Regions from separate parts of the Streptomyces sp. NPDC007088 genome, predicted to be linked through region 4. Evidence: riboswitches for the same ligand, from Rfam matches in the RefSeq annotation. Region 4 holds a riboswitch; each other region holds the start of a gene.
What was found. Region 4 has a riboswitch for thiamine pyrophosphate ahead of thiO (glycine oxidase ThiO). Riboswitches for the same ligand answer to the same signal wherever they lie in the genome.
Positions count from the first base shown of each region.

Region 1: linked by a shared signal. The riboswitch ahead of thiC (phosphomethylpyrimidine synthase ThiC) and the one ahead of thiO (glycine oxidase ThiO) in region 4 are both predicted to bind thiamine pyrophosphate.
Region 2: linked by a shared signal. The riboswitch ahead of ACFYMP_RS25745 (thiamine ABC transporter substrate binding subunit) and the one ahead of thiO (glycine oxidase ThiO) in region 4 are both predicted to bind thiamine pyrophosphate.
Region 3: linked by a shared signal. The riboswitch ahead of ACFYMP_RS20325 (purine-cytosine permease family protein) and the one ahead of thiO (glycine oxidase ThiO) in region 4 are both predicted to bind thiamine pyrophosphate.

Region 1 covers NZ_JBIAFO010000016.1:41,167-46,490, forward strand. Annotated here, with positions in the region: gene ACFYMP_RS23535 (hypothetical protein) at 1-668, shown strand, start outside; gene thiC (phosphomethylpyrimidine synthase ThiC) at 1,137-2,975, opposite strand; TPP riboswitch at 2,968-3,116, opposite strand; gene ACFYMP_RS23545 (YibE/F family protein) at 3,189-4,592, shown strand; gene ACFYMP_RS23550 (SsgA family sporulation/cell division regulator) at 4,759-5,214, opposite strand.
Region 2 covers NZ_JBIAFO010000019.1:52,074-57,397, reverse strand. Annotated here, with positions in the region: gene ACFYMP_RS25750 (ABC transporter permease) at 1-600, opposite strand, end outside; gene ACFYMP_RS25745 (thiamine ABC transporter substrate binding subunit) at 834-1,922, opposite strand; TPP riboswitch at 2,005-2,132, opposite strand; gene rlmN (23S rRNA (adenine(2503)-C(2))-methyltransferase RlmN) at 2,235-3,347, opposite strand; gene ACFYMP_RS25735 (phosphatidate cytidylyltransferase) at 3,523-4,665, opposite strand; gene frr (ribosome recycling factor) at 4,665-5,222, opposite strand.
Region 3 covers NZ_JBIAFO010000012.1:70,801-76,124, forward strand. Annotated here, with positions in the region: gene ACFYMP_RS20315 (M4 family metallopeptidase) at 1-673, shown strand, start outside; gene ACFYMP_RS20320 (glutamate--cysteine ligase) at 839-1,939, opposite strand; TPP riboswitch at 2,437-2,531, shown strand; gene ACFYMP_RS20325 (purine-cytosine permease family protein) at 2,523-3,944, shown strand; gene thiM (hydroxyethylthiazole kinase) at 3,975-4,787, shown strand; gene thiE (thiamine phosphate synthase) at 4,784-5,324, shown strand, end outside.
Region 4 covers NZ_JBIAFO010000001.1:312,989-318,312, forward strand. Annotated here, with positions in the region: gene metF (methylenetetrahydrofolate reductase [NAD(P)H]) at 1-516, opposite strand, end outside; gene thiE (thiamine phosphate synthase) at 800-1,480, opposite strand; gene ACFYMP_RS01375 (Rv2175c family DNA-binding protein) at 1,597-1,962, opposite strand; gene ACFYMP_RS01380 (NAD(P)/FAD-dependent oxidoreductase) at 2,044-3,207, opposite strand; TPP riboswitch at 3,392-3,504, shown strand; gene thiO (glycine oxidase ThiO) at 3,502-4,734, shown strand; gene thiS (sulfur carrier protein ThiS) at 4,731-4,955, shown strand; gene ACFYMP_RS01395 (thiazole synthase) at 4,960-5,324, shown strand, end outside.

The sequences.
Region 1 (5,324 bases), on a different contig from region 4:
TCCACGCGCGGGAACGGTCCCGCGAACCCGCGCGCGTCAGCGCCGCCCCCCGGCCCGAGGAGGGCGAGGGGGCACCGAACGGCATCGCCGCCGCGCTCAGCGAGGTGACGGAGTCCTCGGGTGCCGGAGCGACAGCGGTGGTGGCCGTGCTCGCCCCGCTCCTGGCCGCGATCGCCGCCGTCATCTTCCTTCTCGTCGGCTATCTGCTGAAGCTCCTGGACCCCGAACCCGCCATCGCGAGTGGGCTGCTCACCGCCGGGTGGGTCTTCGCTGTCCTCGCCGCATTCGGCATCCTGATCGCCGGCGCCGCCCTCCTGCTCACCGCCCTGCGCAACAACTCCCCCACGCACTCCTCCGCGGAGGGGGGCTTCGCAGGGGAGACAGCCGAGCTCGCCGCCGCACGCGCGGCCTGGCATCGAGCGCTCCTGGAGAAGGGCATTCTGCCGTTCTTCCGGGATCTCGACGACGCTCCGCGCACGGAAGCGGGGAACGTTGCCGCTCAGCCCGGCCCGAACCTGCCCTCTCAGCAGCGCATGCCCCGCCTCGGTTATCACCGGCCAGGTTTCAGCGGCCCGGAAGCGGACGGCGAGTCCGGGACCCGCCCCCGCTACTCCAGCCCCGATTTCAGCAGCCCCGACTACGGCGGGCCGGATCACCGTCCGGAGTAACTGACCTTCCGGCAGGCAGCTGACGGGCCCACGTCGGTGAAACCGCGCGTGCCGATGCCGGTGTGCCCCCCATGAACGAGAGACCCACCGGCACCGGGAGACGTACGCCACCGGAACGGTCCGATGTTTCACGTGAAACCAGCGTCAGCCGGATGTTTCACGTGAAACCACCCCATCAGCCAGGTGTTTCACGTGGAACAACTCCTCAGTGGTGTTTCACGTGAAACACCTCCTCGTGCTTCACGTGAAACACCTCCTCGTGCCTTCCACCAACCGGACCAGTGGAGACACGGGCCCATCCCGGGTGAGTCCTGACCGAGAAGCGGGGCCGGCATCGAGGGCGAGGCAGCGCCCCACCGTGGTCCCAGGCACGAGGACACGTCAACGCGTCGGGGAGTACAGCAGCGCCGGTGCCCAGAACCCGCGATCGTCAGTCGCGGCGGCAGGAGCCCTGACCGGCTCACGCCCCTACTCCGCCAGCGGCAAGTAGACGCGGCTCCCCAAAGCGGCGAACTCGCGTGACTTCTCCAACATCCCCGCGTCGATCTCGTCCTGACTCAACTCCGCCCGCGTGGAACCCGCTTCGAGGAGGTCCGGGGCGAACTGCTCGGTGATGTCGTGGCTGATCTTCATCGAGCAGAACTTCGGCCCGCACATGGAGCAGAAGTGCGCGGTCTTGGCCGGTTCGGCCGGGAGTGTCTCGTCGTGGTACTCGCGGGCGGTGTCCGGATCGAGGGCCAGGTTGAACTGGTCCTCCCAGCGGAACTCGAAGCGCGCCTCCGACAGGGCGTCGTCCCAGTCCTGGGCCCCGGGATGTCCCTTGGCCACATCGGCGGCGTGGGCGGCGATCTTGTAGGTGATCACCCCGGTCTTCACGTCGTCCCGGTTGGGCAGGCCGAGATGTTCCTTGGGGGTCACGTAGCAGAGCATGGCGGTACCCCACCAGCCGATCATCGCCGCGCCGATACCCGAGGTGATGTGGTCGTAGGCGGGGGCGATGTCCGTGGTCAACGGGCCGAGCGTGTAGAACGGCGCCTCCTCGCAGATCTCCTGCTGGAGGTCGATGTTTTCCTTGATCTTGTGCATCGGCACGTGTCCTGGGCCCTCGATCATCGTCTGGACGCCGTGCCGACGAGCGACCGCGTTCAGCTCACCGAGCGTCCGCAACTCCGCGAACTGAGCCTCGTCGTTGGCGTCCGCGATCGAGCCGGGCCGCAACCCGTCCCCGAGCGAGTACGTCACGTCGTAGGCCGCGAGGATCTCGCACAGCTCCTCGAAGTGCTCGTAGAGAAAGGACTCCTGGTGATGGGCGAGGCACCAGGCGGCCATGATCGAGCCGCCCCGCGAGACGATGCCGGTCTTGCGCCGGGCCGTGAGCGGGACGTAGGGCAGCCGGACACCGGCGTGCACCGTCATGTAGTCCACGCCCTGCTCGGCCTGCTCGATCACCGTGTCCTTGTAGATCTCCCAGCTCAGCTCCTCGGCCTTGCCGTCGACCTTCTCCAGCGCCTGGTAGAGCGGCACCGTGCCGATGGGGACCGGCGAGTTGCGCAGCACCCACTCCCTCGTGGTGTGGATGTTGCGTCCGGTGGAGAGATCCATGACGGTGTCGGCTCCCCAACGGGTCGCCCAGGTCATCTTCTCCACCTCCTCCTCGATCGAGGAGGTCACCGCGGAGTTGCCGATGTTGGCGTTGACCTTCACGAGGAACCGCTTGCCGATGATCATCGGCTCGATCTCGGGGTGGTTGACGTTCGCGGGTAGCACCGCGCGCCCTGCGGCCAGTTCCGCCCGGACGATCTCGGGTTCGAGGTTCTCGCGCAGCGCGACGAACTCCATCTCCGGGGTGATCTCCCCCCGCCTGGCGTAGGCGAGTTGCGTGACGGCGCGTCCGTCCCTGCTCCGGCGCGGCTGCCGGGGGCGCCCGGGAAAGACCGCGTCGAGGTTGCGGAGCCCGCCCCGGGGCGAGGTGTGCTTGAGTCCGTCGTCCTCCGGCCGCACGGGCCGGCCCGCGTACGTCTCGGTGTCGCCGCGGCCCGCGATCCAGTTCTCCCTGAGCGGTGCGAGCCCACGGCGTACGTCGGTCCTCTCGGCCGGGTCGGTGTACGGGCCGGAGGTGTCGTACAAGGTCACTACACGGCCGTTGGTCAGGTGCACGGCCCGCACCGGCACCCGCAGGCCGGGGCGTGAGCCCTCGACGTACGCCTTGTGCCAGCCGATGGTGCGTTCCTCCTGCGGGGACAGCGGCTGCTCGCTCGCCGTCCTCTCCTCCGCGGAGGCAGGGGTGTGCGCGTCCGATGTGGTCATGAGACCTACTCCCTACGCCGGCATTACCCGGTAACAGGTTCGGCGGTCGACGCAGCCTTCCCGTACTTCTCGCCGAGGTCTCGGCCGTACGGAGTTCAGCGCCCTCTCAGCCCGGTGCTCCGAGCTCCCGCGTGTACGTATCGTGGCCTCACGCTAACGCCATCCCGGGCGCGCTGAACAGAGGGCGTGTGCCGTTCTTGCGATGATCGGGCGGTGACGACACCACCCCCTACGGATCTCGGCCACGGTTCCGCCCACGGCCACAGCCACCAGCACGGCCCGGCCACACCTGGCTCAAGGAGACTGCGTACGGTCATCGCCGCCGTGCTCGTACCGTTCACCGCCGCCGTCGTCGTGGGACTCGTGACGCTGTGGCCCGGCGAGCCGCCCGAGCACGGGCGTTCAGGCGTGGGTTTCGACCGGCAGACCGTGGCCGGCAAGGTCGTCGCGGTTACGCACGTCGGATGCAAGGACGGAACCGCGTCGAACGGCGTGGCGGGCTCGGCGACCGGGGCGGCGGAGCCCCGGGGAGACGCGCCGGGGGCGGTACCGGGCAACGGCGGACACGCCGACGGAGTCTGTGAACAGGCGAAAATCGAGGTCACCGAGGGCAAGGACCGCGGGCGGACCTTCAACGAACTGGTCCAGCCCGATTCCCCGCGTCAGCTGCGCGCGGGTCAGGAAGTCGTCCTGGCCTACGCGCCGGACGCGCCCCGGGAACTCCAGTACTCCGTCACCGATGTCGGCCGAAAGCTGCCGATGCTGCTGCTTGCCGGGATCTTCGCGCTGGCGGTCGTCGTCGTCGGCCGGTTGCGGGGGCTCATGGCGCTCGTGGCACTCGCCGTGAGCTTCCTCGTGCTCACCTTCTTCATCCTGCCCGCGGTGTTGCAGGGCTCGAATCCTCTGGTGGTGGCGGTCGTGGGGGCGAGTGCCATCATGTTGCTCGCGCTCTACCTCTGCCACGGGCTGACGGCCCGCACCTCGGTGGCCGTCCTCGGCACCCTGGTGTCACTGCTGCTCATCGGCCTGCTCGGCTCGCTCTTCATCGGGTGGGCGGCGCTGACCGGCAACACCGACGACAACACCGGACTCGTCCACGGTCTCTATCCCGGGATCGACATGAGCGGGCTCCTGCTGGCCGGGGTCATCATCGGTTCACTCGGAGTGCTCGACGACGTGACGGTCACGCAGACCTCGGCCGTATGGGAGCTTCGGCAGGCCGACCCGGCGATAAGCCGTCGCGCTCTGTACCGCGCCGGCATCCGGATCGGGCGGGACCACATCGCCTCGGTGGTCAACACGCTGGTGCTGGCGTACGCGGGGGCTTCCCTGCCGCTGCTCCTGCTGTTCTCGCTGGCGCGGAGCGACGTCGGCACGGTCGCGGGCAGCGAACTGGTGGCCGAGGAGATCGTCCGGACCCTGGTGGGTTCCATCGGCCTGGTGGCCTCCGTGCCGGTCACCACGGCACTGGCCACGCTCGTCGTGTCGGCCGACCGCCCCGGCTCGAAGCCCGAGGACGTCCCGACACCCCCGCCTCTAGCGGCGGTGCCCGGCCCGGACCGCGGCCCACTGCGTGGCGCGGTGCTTGGCGGCGGAGGCCGACGCCGCAAACGCTGAGACGGCCGACGGGAACCCGCGCGCACTGCTCACCTCGGGTACCGGTGTCCCACCCGGCAGCGGGGCCGCAGAAGACCGAGTCCGATGCGGCCCTGGCGACTTGGCGACCTCCAGGGCCCACCCGGCTCTCTCCGGGTCCCCCGAGGTCCGTCGCCGCCCTCCGGAATCAGCCCGCGCTCTGTTCCTCGGCGAGGATCCGGTGCAGGGCGTCGTCCAGGTGACTCTCGAAATCCGCCGAGGCACGCTCCTCGCCCAGCGGAACGAGCCGGTCCGTGCGGTCGAGGAACGCGACGATGGGCGCCATACTCACCCGGAACAGCGCGTGATCGGCTCCGACCTGCAACCGGATGTGCATGTCGGCCGGCGGCTCCGCGTCCATCAACGGGTCGAGCTCGACGGGGGCGACACGCACGTCGCCGTCTCCGCACGGCTCCTCGATACCGTCGCTGAGCAGATCCCTCCCGAAGGTCCAGGAGACCGGAGCGTCCCCCGGGAGATGGAACGTCAGCCGGACGGCGTACGGATCGTCGGCCTCGTACCGAAGCTCGACGGGGATACGGAAGGACAGCTCCTCGGAAACGAGGAAGCTCATCATGACTTCTGCCTGTACGGACTCGCGCATCGCCAACCCCGTCGATTGCCGTCACCTGATCAGGGGCTCAGGCCCCTGACACTCCTGACACATTGCTCGGTGCACCCATCACATCACAGTGAGTGACACCACAGATACTG
Region 2 (5,324 bases), on a different contig from region 4:
GACGATTCCGAACGAGGTGAAGGTGAACAGGAAGACCATGAGAGCCGCCGCGGCCACGACCGGAGCGAGAGCCGGCAGGGTCACGGTGCGGAACGCCGCCCAGCGCGAAGCGCCGAGGGTACGTGCCGCCTCCTCCTGCCTCGGATCCAGTTGCGCCCAAAGCCCCCCTACGGTGCGCACGACCACGGCGTAGTTGAAGAAGACGTGCGCCAGGAGGATCGCCCAGACCGTGGTGTCCAGCCTGATCCCCCACAGTTCGTCGGTGAGACCGCCCCGCCCGAGGAGCGCGAGGAAGGCCGTGCCGACGACGACGGTGGGCAGCACGAAGGGGACGGTCACCACCGCTCTCAGCAACTCCTTGCCAGGGAACTCGAAGCGGGCGAAGACGTAGGCACCGGGCAGCGCCACCACCAGGGTCAGCGCCGTCGACGCCAAGGCCTGCCAGGTCGTGAACCACAGGACGTCCTGGACATCGCTCTGCCCCAGCACGCCGAAGATCTTCCCGACCTGCCATCCCGCAGGGGTCTTCAGACCACGGCCGACGATGGCTGCCACCGGATAGGCGAAGAACAGCGCGAAGAACGCGACGGGTACGGCCATCAGCCCGAGCCGCGCCGCGGCGTCGCGAAGACGGGCACGCCGCACCTCGACGCCGCCCGGACGCTGCCGCCGAGACGGGGCCCCCGACGGCGCCCGACCGTACGGCGACGGGGCCCCGGACGAGGCGGGTGACGGCGTGGGCGGAATGGCCTGCTGCCCGGACTCGGAGCCGGGCTCCGCACCGTCTGAGCGCGCCGCGTCCGCCTCCGTACGTCCGGAACCCGCCCAGCCCGTCACTTGACGACGAGTGAGGTCCACGACTTGATCCACGCCTCACGGTGTTCGGCGATCTTCTCGGGCGCGACGGTGTGAGCGTCCTGCGCCGTCCCGTCGTACTTGGAGAACAACTCCGGCAGTTCGGTGCCCGCCACCACGGGGTTCACGAACATCGTGAGCGGCATGTCCGCCTGGAACTTGTCACTGATCAGGAAGTCGATCAGGGCCTTGCCGCCCTTCTCGTTCGCCGCGCCGTCGAGGAGCCCCGCGAACTCGATCTGCCGGAAGCAGGTCCCCGACGCGACGCCGGTGGGGGCGTGCTTCGGCCGGGGGTCTGCGTACAGCACCTCTACGGGCGGGCTGGAGGCGTAGGAGACGACCAGAGGACGATCGCCACCGGCCTTCCTGCCTCCGGCGGAACCGGAGAACTCCTCGTTGTACGCCTGCTCCCAGCTGTCGACGACCTTGACACCGTTCGACTTCAGCTTGCGCCAGTACCCCTGCCATCCGTCGTCGCCGTACTGCGACGCCGTACCGAGCAGGAAACCGAGGCCCGGCGAGGACGTCGCGGCGTTCTCGGTGACCAGGAGGTTCTTGTACTGCGGCTTCGCGAGGTCGGCGAAGCCACGGGGCGGGGCGAGCTTCTTTTGCGCGAAGTACTTCTTGTCGTAGTTCACGCAGATGTCTCCGGTGTCTACCGGCGTCACGCGGTGTTTCGCCCCGTCCAGCTGGACATCGGCCCCCACCCGGGCCAGTCCCTTGGCCTCGTAGGGCTGGAAGAGCCCGTTGTCGAGGGCGCGGGAGAGCAGCGTGTTGTCGACGCCGAAGAAGACGTCGCCCTGCGGGTTGCCCTTGGTGAGCACCGCCTGGTTCACGGCCTGGCCGGCGTCGCCGCTCTTGAGGACCTTCACCTTGTAGCCGGTCTTCTGCTGGAAGGCCTTGAGGACGCTCTTGGACGCGGCGAAGGAGTCGTGCGTGACCAGCGTGACGGTCTTGTCCTTCGCCTTGCCGTCGCCGCTTGACCCGTCCGAGCCGCAGCCGGCGAGGGCAAGGGCGCCGAGCCCCGTGGCCGCGATGCCCGCGGCGATCCTCTTCGTGATCGTGATGCGCACTGGATTCCTCCTGGATGGCCAGGAGAAGACGCGGCCATGCCCGCCTTCCGTCCGGAAGGCGGGCATGGCGCAACAGCATGAGTGATGACCGAACTTCCTACCCGGAATGACCCGGGCGAGGTTCAGAGGGTCTGCGACCTGGACGCCCCGTGACGGGACGTGGTGCCGCACTCTCAGCGCTGTGGCGCTCCCCTGTCGGAATGTGTGAAGTTGTCTCCGTGTCGTACTCACGGTGCCGCTCGGGCGGCCGAGTACGGAACGAATGTACGCGGACACCCTACCTCTGAGGGAGTGCGGAGCCTCAGGTCACCGCTCGGCGGCCGCGAGCTGACCGCACGCCCCGTCGATCTCCTGCCCCCTCGTGTCGCGCACCGTCACGGGCACGCCGTGGGCGGCGATGGCCTCCACGAAGGCTCGCTCGTCCTCGGGGCGCGAGGCCGTCCACTTGGAACCCGGTGTGGGGTTGAGCGGGATCAGGTTGACGTGGACGCGCTTGTTCTTGAGGAGACGGCCCAGGAGGTCCCCGCGCCACGCCTGATCGTTGATGTCGCGGATGAGCGCGTACTCGATGGACACTCGCCGACCGGACTTCTCCGCGTACTCCCACGCGGCGTCCAGCACCTCCCGCACCTTCCAGCGCGTGTTGACGGGGACGAGAGTGTCGCGCAGCTCGTCGTCGGGGGCGTGCAGCGACACGGCGAGCCGGCACTTGAAGCCCTCGTCGGCGAACCGGTGCATGGCCGGGACGAGGCCCACAGTGGACACGGTGATGCCCCGCTGCGACAGCCCGAGGCCGTCGGGCTCCGGGTCGGTGAGACGGCGGATGGCGCCGACCACACGGTTGTAGTTGGCTAGCGGCTCGCCCATCCCCATGAAGACGATGTTCGACAGGCGGGCGACGCCCCCGGGGATCTCTCCGTCACGCAGGGCGCGCATGCCGTCGACGATCTGGTGGACGATCTCGGCGGTCGAGAGGTTGCGGTCGAGACCGGCCTGCCCCGTCGCGCAGAACGGGCAGTTCATGCCGCAGCCGGCCTGCGAGGAGATGCACATGGTGACGCGGTCGGGGTACCGCATCAGCACTGACTCCACCAGAGTCCCGTCGAAGAGCTTCCACAGCGTCTTGCGCGTGGTGTCGTCGTCGCAGGAAATGTGCCGGACGACCGACATCAGTTCCGGCAGCAGCGCTTCCTGGAGCTTTCCCCGCGCGGCGGCCGGGATGTCCGTCCACTGCTGCGGGTCGTGGGCGTAGCGGGCGAAGTAGTGCTGGGAGAGCTGCTTCGCGCGGAACGGCTTCTCGCCGATGTCGGCGACCGCCTCCTTGCGCTGCGCGGGGGTGAGGTCGGCCAGGTGACGGGGCGGCTTCTTGGCTCCGCGCGGCGCGACGAAGGTGAGCTCTCCCGGGACGGGCGGGGCCATGGGCGGAAACTCCTCAGTGCGGCGCACTGCACGCCGTGAAGGGTGCCGGACGCCTCGGGGACGGGGGACGAGGCAGCAGGCCGCCCCCCCGTACGGGGGGGCGGCCCCGGGCCGCGAACACGAAAAAGGGCCCACCACAGGAATGGCGGACCCTTTCAGCGTAACGCGCGCCCCGTCACCCCGAGCCGACGAAGAGGACCAGCAGCAGCCACACCACGGGAGCGGTGGGGAGCAACGAGTCGAGCCGGTCCATGATGCCGCCGTGGCCCGGCAGCAGCGTGCCCATGTCCTTGATCCCGAGATCCCGCTTGATCATGGACTCGCCCAGGTCACCGAGGGTGGCGCTGGCGGCAACGGCGAGACCGAGCAGGAGTCCCTGCCACCACGCCCCGTCGTCGATCATGAACTGCATGCCCAGGGCACCCGCGACCATGGCGAAGGTCACGGCGCCGACCAGCCCCTCCCGCGTCTTGCCGGGGCTGATACGGGGCGCGAGCTTATGGCTGCCGAAGCGCCATCCGACCGCGTAGGCGCCGGTGTCGCTGACCACGGTCAGAATGAGGAACAGCAGCACCCGCCAGGCGCCGTCGTCCGCCCGGAGCATCAAGGCCACGAAGGTCGCCAGGAACGGCACGTAGAACGCGGCGAACACACCGGCCGTGACATCCCTGAGGTAGCCCTCCGGGGGCTGCGTCATACGCCAGACGAGGACGGCGAGCGCCGTCAGCGCCACCGCCACCCACGCGCCCTCGGGGCCCCGTGCGTAGCCGGCGATGACCATGGCCGCCCCGCCCAGAGCCAGCGGGATCAGCGGAGCCTTGATGCCCTTGCGCTCCGACAGCCGCGAGGTGAGCTCCCAGACACCGACCACGACGGCCACCGCTATGACACCGACGAACACGGCCTTGACGATGAACAACGAGGCGACGACAACCACGCCGAGACCGAGACCGACCCCTATGGCCGCGCCCAGGTCACGACCCGCGCTCTTCTTCTGCGGCGTGGGCTGCCCCGCGGGAGCGGACGCCGGGTCCGGTCCACGGTGCGACGGGGGTCCGGGCTCACTCTCCATGGGCTCCTGCGGCAGTTCGTCGCGGAACAGGGGACCCCTCAGCCGAGCGGTCCCCCGGTCGTCATCCTGATCTCCGCCGCTCGCGGGTAGGTCAGGCACGATGGGCATGGGCCGAGTCTCTTGGACGTCCTGCCCTTCGTACACGGGACCCGCCGAGGCGACCCCCTGGACAGGCCCCTGTCCGGGGGTGGGCCACGGCTCGCCGTATCCGGTGCGGGACGGCGCGCCCCAGGAAGAGTCGTTCATCAGACCTCGAGCAGCTCGGATTCCTTGTGCTTGAGCAGCTCGTCCACCTGCGCGACGTACTTCGCGGTGGTGTCGTCGAGCTCCTTCTCCGCGCGACGGACCTCGTCCTCGCCCGTCTCCTTGTCCTTGACCAGCTTGTCGAGCGCGTCCTTCGCCTTGCGGCGTACGGCGCGGATCGAGACCTTCGCGTCCTCGCCCTTGGTGCGGGCGACCTTGATGTACTCCTTGCGGCGTTCCTCGGTGAGCTCCGGGAAGACCACTCGGATGATATTGCCGTCGTTGCTCGGGTTGACGCCGAGGTCGGAGTCCCGGATGGCCTGCTCGACGTTGCGCAGAGCGCTCTTGTCGAACGGGGTCACGATCGCCATGCGCGGCTCCGGTACCGAGAACGACGCGAGCTGATTGATCGGCGTCATGGCCCCGTAGTAGTCGGCCACGATCTTGTTGAACATCGCCGGGTGTGCGCGGCCGGTACGGATGGCGGCCAAGTCTTCCTTGGCGACCACAACGGCCTTCTCCATCTTCTCCTCGGCTTCGAGGAGGGTCTCTTCGATCACCACTTGCTCCTGCGTGTCTTGAGTTGGCCTGACGGGGTCTTCCCGCTCCGTGATGGCGGCGGGAGTGCGCACAGGTCCGGCTGCGTCGCGTCTCTTCTGTAC
Region 3 (5,324 bases), on a different contig from region 4:
CTCCTCCGGTCCGGCCAACCACTTCTTCTACCTGCTGTCCGAGGGCAGCGGCGCGAAGGTGGTCAACGGGGTCAGCTACAACTCGCCGACCTCCGACGGGCTCCCGGTCACCGGGATCGGCCGCGACAAGGCGCTCCAGATCTGGTACAAGGCGCTGACCACGCAGTTCACCTCGACCACCAACTACGCCTCGGCGCGCACCGGGACGCTCGCGGCGGCCTCCTCGCTCTACGGGGCGACCTCGGCCGAGTACAAGGCCGTCCAGGACGCCTGGGCGGGCATCAACGTCGGGGCCCGCTCCGGCGGTGGCGGCGGCGGCACCGGCACGGTGTTCTCCAGCACCACGAAGGTCGCGGTGCCGGACGCGGGCGCGGCGGTCACCTCCTCGATAGCGGTCACCGGACGCACCGGCAACGCTCCCTCGAACCTCAAGGTGGCGGTGGACATCTCGCACACCTACCGGGGTGACCTCGTGGTCGATCTGGTCGCGCCGAGCGGCACGAGCTACCGGCTGAAGAACTCCAGTTCCTCGGACTCGGCCGACAACGTCACCGACACGTACACCGTGAACGCCTCGGCGGTCGCGGCGAACGGCACCTGGAAGCTCAAGGTCCAGGACGTCTACTCGGGCGACAAGGGCACGATCAACGGCTGGTCACTGACCTTCCCGTAAACCCTCAGCGCGGCGAGCCCCACGAGGCCGCCCCCGCCCGCGGCGAGTGCCGCGGGCGGGGGCGGCCTCGCCGTGCGCCCGCCGGGGCGCGGACCGCCGCGCGGGAGGCGGCGGCGGGAGCCCTCGTAGCGCAGCCGGCGGCGGGAGCCGGCGCGCGTGCCCGGCTCACAGCAGGCCGAGTTCCCCGATCTCGCCCGGTTCCTTGGTGACCGCGCGCTGCCGTTCGGCGGGGCTGCCCCGGGTGAGCAGGTCCTCGGCCGTCGCCGTGACCCGCTCCCGGTCGCCCGCCGACTCCAGGGCGGCGCCCACGTGGTCGAGCAGGGCGCGCACCGCTTCGGCGGCGGGGACGGGGGTGCCGCTCACCGGGTGGACCAGCGGTCCGCCCAGGCCGTAGCGGGCGGCGGTCCACAGGGAGGCCGCCACCTCGTGGTCGGGGACCCGGGGCGCCCGCGCCCCGGCGGCGTCGGCCCGCAGGGCGGTCGTCACCAGGGCGCGGCTGAGGCCCGCCTGGAGGACGACCTCCTCGACGGTCGGCATGACGTCGGCGACCCGGATCTCCAGGGTCGGCACGTGCGAGGAGGGCCGGGCCAGCCAGTAGGCGTTGGTCGCGCGGACGGGCAGCACCCCGGTGCCGTAGAGCGTCGCGTACGTCACGTCGTAGTGCTGCGCGGACTCGAAGTAGGGCGGGATCTGGGTGGTCGGCCAGCGCGAGAGGACCATCGTGCGCCAGCTCGCGAAGCCCGTGTCGACGCCGTGTTCGTACGGCGAGTTGGCGGACAGCGCGAGCAGGACGGGCAGCCAGGGGCGCAGGTGGTTGAGCGCGGTGACGGCGGCGGAGCGGTCCGCGACGCCGACGTGGACGTGGCAACCGCAGGTCTCGGTCCCCCGGGCCAGCAACCGGTACAGGTCGGCGACGTTGCGGTAGTGCGGCGCCTCGCTCTCCGGGCGCGGCGGGGCGGGGCGCGGGGAGGTGCCGTTGGCCAGCACGCGGGCCCCGGCCTTCTCGGCGGCCTCCACGAGGCGCGCACGGGCCGCGGCGGTCTCGGCGCCCAGCGAGGCGAGATCCGCGCAGACCGGGGTGGTCGTCTCGATCATGCTGGTGAGCAGTTCGCGCTGCGGGGCGGTGGCCGCCTCGTCGGGGTGCAGCCTGCGGTGGGCGGTGAGGAGGTCGGCGGCGCCTTCGACCGGGACGAGGCTGTCCGGGTCCACGAGGAGGAACTCCTCCTCGGCCCCCAGGGTGGGCGGCGCGTCGGCCGGGGCGCTCATCGCGGGCCGCCCGGGTCGCGGTGGAGCATGAACACTTCGTCACTGATCATGCGTGGTCCTCCGGGTGGGGAGCGGGTGGACGGGCCCCGGACGTGCGGGCGCCGGGGCGGCGGGCGGTGCTGCGGTCGCTGAACGGGACGGCGGTGCGGGCGGGCGTACACGGGAACGGTGCGGGCGGGCGTACACGGGAACGGTGCGGGGCGGCGGTCTCGTGCCGGTGCCTGGGGCGGGTCCCCGTACCGCCGGGGCCTCAGGGCTTGAGGGGTGGGGGCCCAAAGGGCGCGGACGGTGCCTTCCACTGTCCTGCGCGCCGTGCGCGTGGTCGAGAGCGCATTCCGGGCGCCCCGGCGCACGGAACGCTCGCCTCCGGACACCGGGCGCACGACCGGAAACCGCGTAGCGGTGCGGGTCGGGAGCCCGGTTCCGGGTGGTCGCGACGCCCCGGCCGCCCCACCCGTCCCACCGGCGGTGGCGGGTCAGGCGTTACCCTTGCCGGCGTACCGGACACGGGGTGCCCCACTCGGGGGCTGAGATCACACCCGTCGAACCTGAACCAGCTCGTACTGGCGGAGGGATGTCTCTCATGTCGTTGCCGCACGTCTTCGACGGCTCCTCGCAACAGCACACCACCACGGAACGCTCCGTCTTCGACGGCCGGATGCCCTCGGCGCCGGGCGATCTGCGGATGGAGGCGCGCGGGATCACTCCCGTCCCCGAGTCGCACCGCTACGGCGGTCCCGGCCGGCTGTTCACCGTGTGGTTCGCGCCCAATCTGACGATGACCGGGGTGTTCACCGGCACGCTGGGCGCGGTGCTCGGACTGGACTTCGCCACGGCGCTGGCCGCCGTCGTGTTCGGCACCCTGCTCGGCGCGGTGCCGGCGGCCTGGCTCGGGACCTGGGGCAGCCGGACCGGAGCCGGTCAACTCCCCTTGTCGACACTGGCCTTCGGCAAGGCGGTCGCCCTGCCCGGGATACTCCAGTGGCTGTCCTCGGTGGCCTGGGACGCCCTGATCGGGCTGTTCGGCGGTGACGCGCTGGCGCGGCTGCTGGGCTGGCCGTTCTGGATCGGGGTGCTCGTCATGATGGCGGGCCAGGGGCTGGTCGGCGCGCTCGGGTACGAGGCGATCCACCGCCTCCAGAAGGTCATGTCCTTCGCGCTGGCGGTGGCTTTCGCGGTGCTCGCGGTGAAGCTGCTCGACGGGGCCGAACCGGTCACCACGAGCGGCGTGCACGGGCTGGACCGCTTCGGCGCGATCGTGCTCACCTCGACGGTCGCGCTGAGCCTGTCCCTGTCCTGGGCGCCGTACGCGAGCGACTTCAGCCGCTACCTTCCGCGCGAGACCTCCCGGCCGCGCATGTTCTGGTACACGCTGCTCGGAATCGGGCTGTCCTTCGTCGCGGTGCAGTCGCTCGGGCTGTGGGGTGCCTCGGTGTTCACCGACCAGACCGCGAAGGGCGTGGACGAACTGCTCGGCGGCGGCGCGCTGAGCGCTTTCGGGCTGCTCGCGGTGGCGCTCGCCGCGCTGTGCAGCAACGCGATGAACGACTACAGCGGTTCGCTCGCGCTCCAGACGGTGGGGGTGCGTGTGCCCCGCCCGTTCGCGGCGGTCCTCGCGGCGGCGCTCGGTTTCCCGCTGGTGCTGTGGATGCACGCGGCGGACACGGCGGCCCGCTTCCAGAACGTCCTGCTGTTCGTCGGGTACTGGATTCCCGGCTTCGTCGCCGTCGTGGCCGTCGACTGGCTCGTGCGGGCGCGGGAGCGCGGCGGCGCCCCGGTGGACCTGTCGGCCGAGGCGGCGCGTCCGCAACCCTGGTGGCCCGCCCCGCTGGCCTTCCTCGTGGCCTTCGCCGCCGCCGTCCCCTTCATGAACACCTCGCTGTACGTCGGCCCCGTCGCCGAGGCGCTGCACGGCGCGGACCTCGCGTACTACGTGGCCTTCCTCGTCGCCCTGCTCGCCTACGTACCGCTACGGCTGCGTTCGCGCCGCCGCGGTGGTGCGTAGCCCGGACCACCGAACGACCGGAGAGACCCCATGCCTTCCGCGAACCGCTCCGACCTGCTCCCCTTCAGCCGCGCGGCCCTCGACCGGGTACGCGCCCGGGAACCGCTCGTGCAGTGCCTGACCAACACGGTCGTCACCAACTTCACCGCCAACGCGCTGCTGGCGCTCGGCGCGGCGCCCGCGATGGTGGACATCCCGGTGGAGGCGGGGGCCTTCGCGCGGGTCGCCTCCGGGGTCCTCGTCAATCTCGGCACGGTGCACGCGGAGCAGCGCACCGCGATGACCGAGGCGGCACGGGCGGCGGGCGAGGCGGGGACGCCGTGGGTCCTGGACCCGGTCGCGATCGGCGCCCTGCCGGTGCGTACGGCGCTCGCGCACGAGTTGCTGGCCCTGGGGCCGGCCGTGGTGCGGGGCAACGCCTCGGAGATCATGGCGCTGGCCGGCGCGGGCGGCGGCGGGCGCGGCGTGGACGCGGCGCAGGACGTCGAGGCGGCGGCGGAAGCGGCCCGTGAACTGGCCCTTTCCTCGGGCGCCGTCGTCGCGGTGTCCGGGCCGGTGGACCTCGTCACCGACGGGGAGCGCACCGCCCGGGTGGCCAACGGCGACCCGCTGCTGACCCGGGTGACCGGGGGCGGCTGCGCGCTCGGCGCGGTGCTGGCCGCGTACGCGTCGGTGGACGGGGACCGTTTCGCCACGACGGTCGCGGCGGTCGCCGCGTACACGGTGGCCGCCGAGCTCGCGGTGCCCCGGTCGGCGGGGCCGGGCTCCTTCGCGGTGTCCTTCCTCGACGCCCTCGCGGGGCTGACCGGGGCGGACCTCGACCGGCGGGCGCGGCTGTCGTGACCGGGCCCGAGGAGAGCGCGGGCGCGGTGGGGCGGCCGCCGGTGGACCTCTCGGTGTACCTCGTGACGGACGCTGCGCAGTGCGCGGCGCGAGGCCGGAGCGTCGCCGCGACCGTGGCGCTCGCCGTGGCGGGCGGGGTGACGGCGGTGCAGGTCCGCGAGAAGGACGCGTCGGGGCGCGCGTTCCTCGACACGGTGCTGGAGGTCGCGGCCGTCCTGCCGGAGCGGGTCGCGCTGATCGTCAACGACCGCGTCGACGTGTTCCTCGCGGCGCGCGCGGCGGGCGCCCGGGTCACCGGCGTGCACGTCGGCCAGTCGGACCTGCCGCCGGAGTCGGTACGGGCGCTGGTGGGTGAGGACGCCGTGCTCGGACTGAGCGCGGCGACCCCGGCGCAGCTGCGGTCCGCCGCCGCGAGTCCGGCCGGCGTCGGCCATGTGGGCATCGGGGCACTGCGCGTGACCGCCACGAAGGCGGACGCCCCGCCCGCCCTCGGACACGAGGGCTTCGCCCGGCTCGTGGCACTCGGCGTACCGCCCG
Region 4 (5,324 bases):
GTCCCAGTCCTCGGAGCGCGGATGCATTTCCGGGAAGGCGGCCACACCTACACAGAAATTGCCCGATTCCTTGATGAGCCGCACCAGTTCGGCGGCGTACAGCAGGCCGTCCGGGCGCGCCACCCAGTCGCCCATGGGGTCACCGGGCGGATCGCCGCGCACGGCGAGGATGTTGCGGATTCCGGCGTCGGCGAACTGGCCCACCATATTGCGCAGCTCGGCGACCGAGTGCGAGACGGCGGTCAGATGGGCGACCGGGAGCAGGGTGGTGTCCTCCGCGATCCGCTGGGTCGCGCGCACGGTGCCCGAACGGGTCGTGCCGCCCGCGCCGTAGGTCACGGAGACGAAACTCGGGGAGACGGCCTCGACGCGGCGCAGCGCGTTCCACAGGTTGCGCTCGCCCTTCTCGGTCTTCGGCGCCCAGAACTCGAAGGAGTACGACGGTTTGCCGCTCGCGAGCAGGTCACGGACGGTCGAAGCGTCGGAGGTCCAGGTGGATGCGGTGCCGAGGGCCATAACGGGAAGGGTAGCCAGAGCCGGGCCCCGGCAGCCTCCTCCTTGGGGGTTTTGTCCGTTAAGCGGACTTCTTGTCCACGCCTCGGACGGTCGTGGACAGCCGGGGACGGTCCCGGAGGCGTGCGGGGCGCGGATCGCGAGGGACCGGAGTGGCCCGTGTCTCAGCTCCCGAAGACCCTGGAGCCACATGGAGCCACATGGAGCCACATGGAGCCACAGTGCACGAAAACCCCGGAGCCTCAGTTCCCCGTGGCCCCGGTCCGGCGGCCCCGCCCCTCCGCTCTCAGATCTCCCGGTCCCCGTTCTCGCGCAGTCGCCGCGCGAGGTGGGCGGCGGCGGCTCCCGGGTCCTCGGCCTCGGTCAGGGCCCGGACCACGACGACGCGGCGCGCGCCGGCGGCCAGCACCTCGTCGAGGTTGTCCGCGTCGATGCCGCCGATCGCGAACCAGGGCCGGGTGGTGCCGAGCGAGGCGGCGTACCGCACGAGGGAGAGCCCGGGGGCGGGGCGGCCCGGCTTGGTGGGGGTGGGCCAGCAGGGCCCGGTGCAGAAGTAGTCCGTCCCGTCCTGGACGGCCGCCGCGGCGGCCTCCGCCTCGGAGTGGGTGGAGCGGCCGATCAGCGTGCCGGGCCCGAGGATCGCGCGGGCGGCGTCCACCGGGAGGTCGTCCTGGCCCAGGTGCAGGACCGGTGCGCCGGCGGCGTGCGCGACATCGGCCCGGTCGTTGACCGCGAGGAGGGCGCCGTGCCTGCGGCACGCGTCGGCGAAGACCTCCAGGGCCCGCAGTTCCTGGGCGGCCTCCAGGTTCTTGTCCCGCAACTGGACGATGTCCACGCCGCCGGCGAGCACGGCGTCGAGGAAGGCGGGCAGATCGCCCTGCCGTTCGCGCGCGTCGACGCACAGGTAGAGACGGGCGTCGGCGAGAGCCCGCCGGGCGGCTGCGGCGGTGTCGGACTGCGCGGTCATGGGACGGTCCCCCCGGGGAAACGGTGGGCCGGGCGGTCCGGTTCACCCGGCCCGCCCGGCCCCGTGTGCGGCGTGAGAGGCGGCGGCACACCACCGCCGTCAGCTGTCGGTACGGCTCAGACGGCGAGCGCCTGGGCCCGGCGCTTCACCTCCGTGCCGCGATTCTCGCTCAGTGCCTGGGCGGGGGTGCCCGGCAGGGTCGGGTCGGGGGTGAACATCCACTCCAGGATCTCCACGTCGTCGAAGCCGTCGTCGCGCAGCACCGTGAGCAGTCCGGTGAGGCCCTTCACGGTGTGGTCGCCGTCGAGGAGCGCGGCGGGCACGTGCAGGGCGCGGTTCTCCCCGCGGCGTACGGCGATGAGCTGGCCTTCCTTCACCAGTTGCCGCACCCGGGTCACCTCGACGCCGAATCGTTCGGCGATGTCGGGAAGGGTGAGCCACTCGCTGACGAGCGCTTCGGTCTTGGCATCAATCTCGGTCACGGGGACAAGCGTGCCATCCCGGACCGACAGGCGGTAGCCGGGAGGGCGCCAGGAGGGACGGCGGCGGCGGAAAGGGCCTGGTCAGCGGGTGGCGGCCTTGAGCGGGCGGGCCGGGTCGGCGAGCGCCCCGGGGTCCATCGCCGCGCCGGCCGCGATGAGCTTGCGGCCCTGGGCGAGGTCGCGGGGGCGGCCCACGGCGAGGACCGCGACGAGCCGTTCCTCGCGCAGCCAGCACACCGCGTACGCGGTGGTGGCGGGGTCGCCGCGCCACACCGTGGTGTCGGCCTGTTCGTGGTGTCCGGCGTACTGCACGAAGTGCCCGAACTGCTCGGACCAGAAGTACGGGACGGGGTCGTAGGGGCCGGCCTCCTCGCCCGCGATGCCGGCGGCCACCGTGTGCGGCCCCTGGAGGGCGTTGTCCCAGTGGTGGACGAGGAGGCGGCGCCCGTAGCGGCGGGAGGGGAAGGAGGCGCAGTCCCCGACCGCGTACACCCCGGGCAGGGAGGTGCGCAGGTGCTCGTCGGCGAGGACGGAGCCGTCGGGGGCGAGGTCGACGCCGGAGCCGGCGAGCCAGCCGGTCGCGGGGCGGGCCCCGACACCGACGACGACGGCGTCGGCGGGCAGGCGTTCGCCGTCCTCCAGGACCACCGCTCCGTCCTCGACCGCCGCGACGCGGGCGCCGGTGCGCAGGACGGCTCCGGCCCGCGCGTACCAGTCGGCCATCGGGGCGGCGACCTCGGCGGGCAGGGCACCGGCGAGCGGGCGTCCCGCCGCCTCGACGACGGTCACGGCGCAGCCCGCCTCGCGTGCGGCGGTGGTGAACTCGGCGCCGATCCAGCCGGCGCCGACCACGACGACGGTGTGCCGGGCCGCCAGCACCTGGCGCAGGCGGTGCACGTCGTCGAGGGTGCGCAGCTCGTGCACGTCGGGCAGGTCCGCGGTGCCGGGCAGCCGTACCGGCTGCGCGCCGGTGGCGAGGACGAGGGTGTCGTAGGCGAGCGGACCGTCCGGGGTGTCGATCTCCTGGTCGGCGGCGCGCAGGGCGAGGACCTGCACGCCCAGGCGCAGTTCGACACCGAGGGCCTCGAAGTCGACGTCGAACGCGGAGTCCTCGGCGGTGCCGAGCAGGACGGCCTTGGACAGCGGCGGGCGGTCGTAGGGGGCGTGCGCCTCGGCGCCCAGGAGCAGAATCCGCCCGGCGTATCCCTGTTCGCGCAGGGCCACGGCGGTCCGCACCCCGGCCATGCCCGCTCCGACGATCACCGTGCGTCTGTCCGCCTCGTTCTGCCTCTGCTCGCTCACCCGGTCACTGTAGGACGGGCCCCGGGGCCGGGGACGAGCGGTGGGCGGGAGATCTCCCCCACAGCCCGCGGCGCCGGTCCCGGCCCGGTGCGGGCTTACGGCGGGCTCGGCGGCGGGTCTAGGGTGACGGGGACACCACGGGAGCCCGGCCGACCGGGCTGAGAGGGAGGCTGGCGCGGCCTCCGACCGTCCGAACCTGATCCGGGTCATTCCGGCGAAGGGAGGGGCATCGTGCCCATGCCTCCACCGTCCACCGCCCCCGCTCCGTCCTGGGCGCGGTCCTCCGGGGCGCCGGCGGACGTGCTCGTCGTCGGCGGCGGGATCATCGGCCTCGTCACGGCCTGGCGCGCGGCGCGCGGCGGGCTGCGGGTGACGGTGGCCGACCCCTGGCCCGGGGGCGGTGCGGCCCAGGTAGCGGCGGGGATGCTCGCGGCCGTCACCGAACTGCACTACGGCGAGGAGACGCTGCTCGCGCTGAACCTCGCCTCGGCGCGCCGGTATCCCGCCTTCGTGGCGGAGCTGACCGAGGCGAGCGGGCAGGATCTCGGCTACCGGGAGTGCGGGACGCTCGCGGTCGCGCTGGACGGCGACGACCGCGCCGAGCTGCGCGAGCTGCACGCGCTGCACGAGCGGTGCGGGCTCGACTCGCAGTGGCTGAGCGGGCGGGAGTGCCGCCGTCTCGAACCGATGCTCGCCCCGGGGGTGCGCGGCGGGCTGCGGGTCGCGGGCGACCACCAGATCGACCCGCGCCGGCTCTCCTCGGCGCTCCTGGTCGCGTGCGCGCGCGCCGGAGTCGCCTTCCGCCGGGAGCGCGCCGCCCGGCTGCTCGTCGAGGACGGGCGGGCGCGTGGCGTCCTCCTGGCCGGCGGCGGGGAGCTGACGGCGCGGCAGACGGTGCTCGCGGCGGGCTGCGAGAGCGGCCGGCTGGACGGGGTGCCGCCCGAGGTCGCCGTACCGGTGCGCCCCGTCAAGGGCCAGGTGCTGCGGCTGACCGTACCGGCCGGGTACGGCCCCTTCCTGAGCCGGACCGTGCGCGCGGTGGTACGCGGCGGCAGCGTCTATCTGGTGCCGCGCGAGAACGGTGAACTCGTGGTCGGCGCGACCAGCGAGGAGCAGGGCTTCGACACGACGGTCACCGCGGGCGGGGTGTACGAACTGCTGCGCGACGCCCACGAGCTGGTGCCCGGACTGACCGAACTGCCGCTGGCCGAGAGCCGCGCCGGTCTGCGCCCGGCCTCCCCCGACAACGCCCCGCTGCTCGGCCCGACCGCGCTGCCCGGACTGCACCTCGCGACCGGGCACTACCGCAACGGGGTCCTGCTCGCCCCGGAGACCGGCGAGGTCATGGCGTACGCCCTCACGCACGGGGAACTCCCGGAGGCGGCCCGCGCCTTCAGTCCCCGCCGTTTCGAGGGGCCCTCGCACAGCCCCGCCCCCCGACCGGCCCTTCCCCAGGAGCTGTCCGCATGACCGCACCCCTCGACCTCGACCTGACCTTGAGGGTCAACGGCGCCGAGCGCACCGTCGCCGCCGGTACGACGCTGGCGGCCCTCGTCGGCGAACTGACCCGGGCCCCGTCCGGGGTGGCGGCCGCCGTCAACGAGAGCGTCGTGCCGCGCGGGCGGTGGGCGAGCACCGCGCTCGCCGAGGGAGACCGCGTCGAGATCCTCACCGCCGTACAGGGAGGCTGACACCGTGGCCGACGATCCACTGCTGCTGGGCGGGGCGACGTACGCCTCGCGGCTCATCATGGGCACCGGAGGGGCACCCAGCCTCGACGTGCTCGAACGCTCGCTGCTCGCCTCGGGCACCGAGCTGACCACCGTCGCGATGCGGCGTCTCGACCCGGGCACGCAGGGCTCGGTGCTCTCGGTGCTGGAGCGGCTCGGCATCCGCGTCCTGCCGAACACGGCCGGCTGCTACACGGCGGGCGAGGCGGTGCTCACCGCCCGGCTGGCCCGCGAGGCGCTGGGCACCGACCTCGTGAAGCTGGAGGTCATCGCCGACGAGCGGACCCTGCTGCCCGATCCGGTGGAGCTGCTGGACGCGGCCGAGATCCT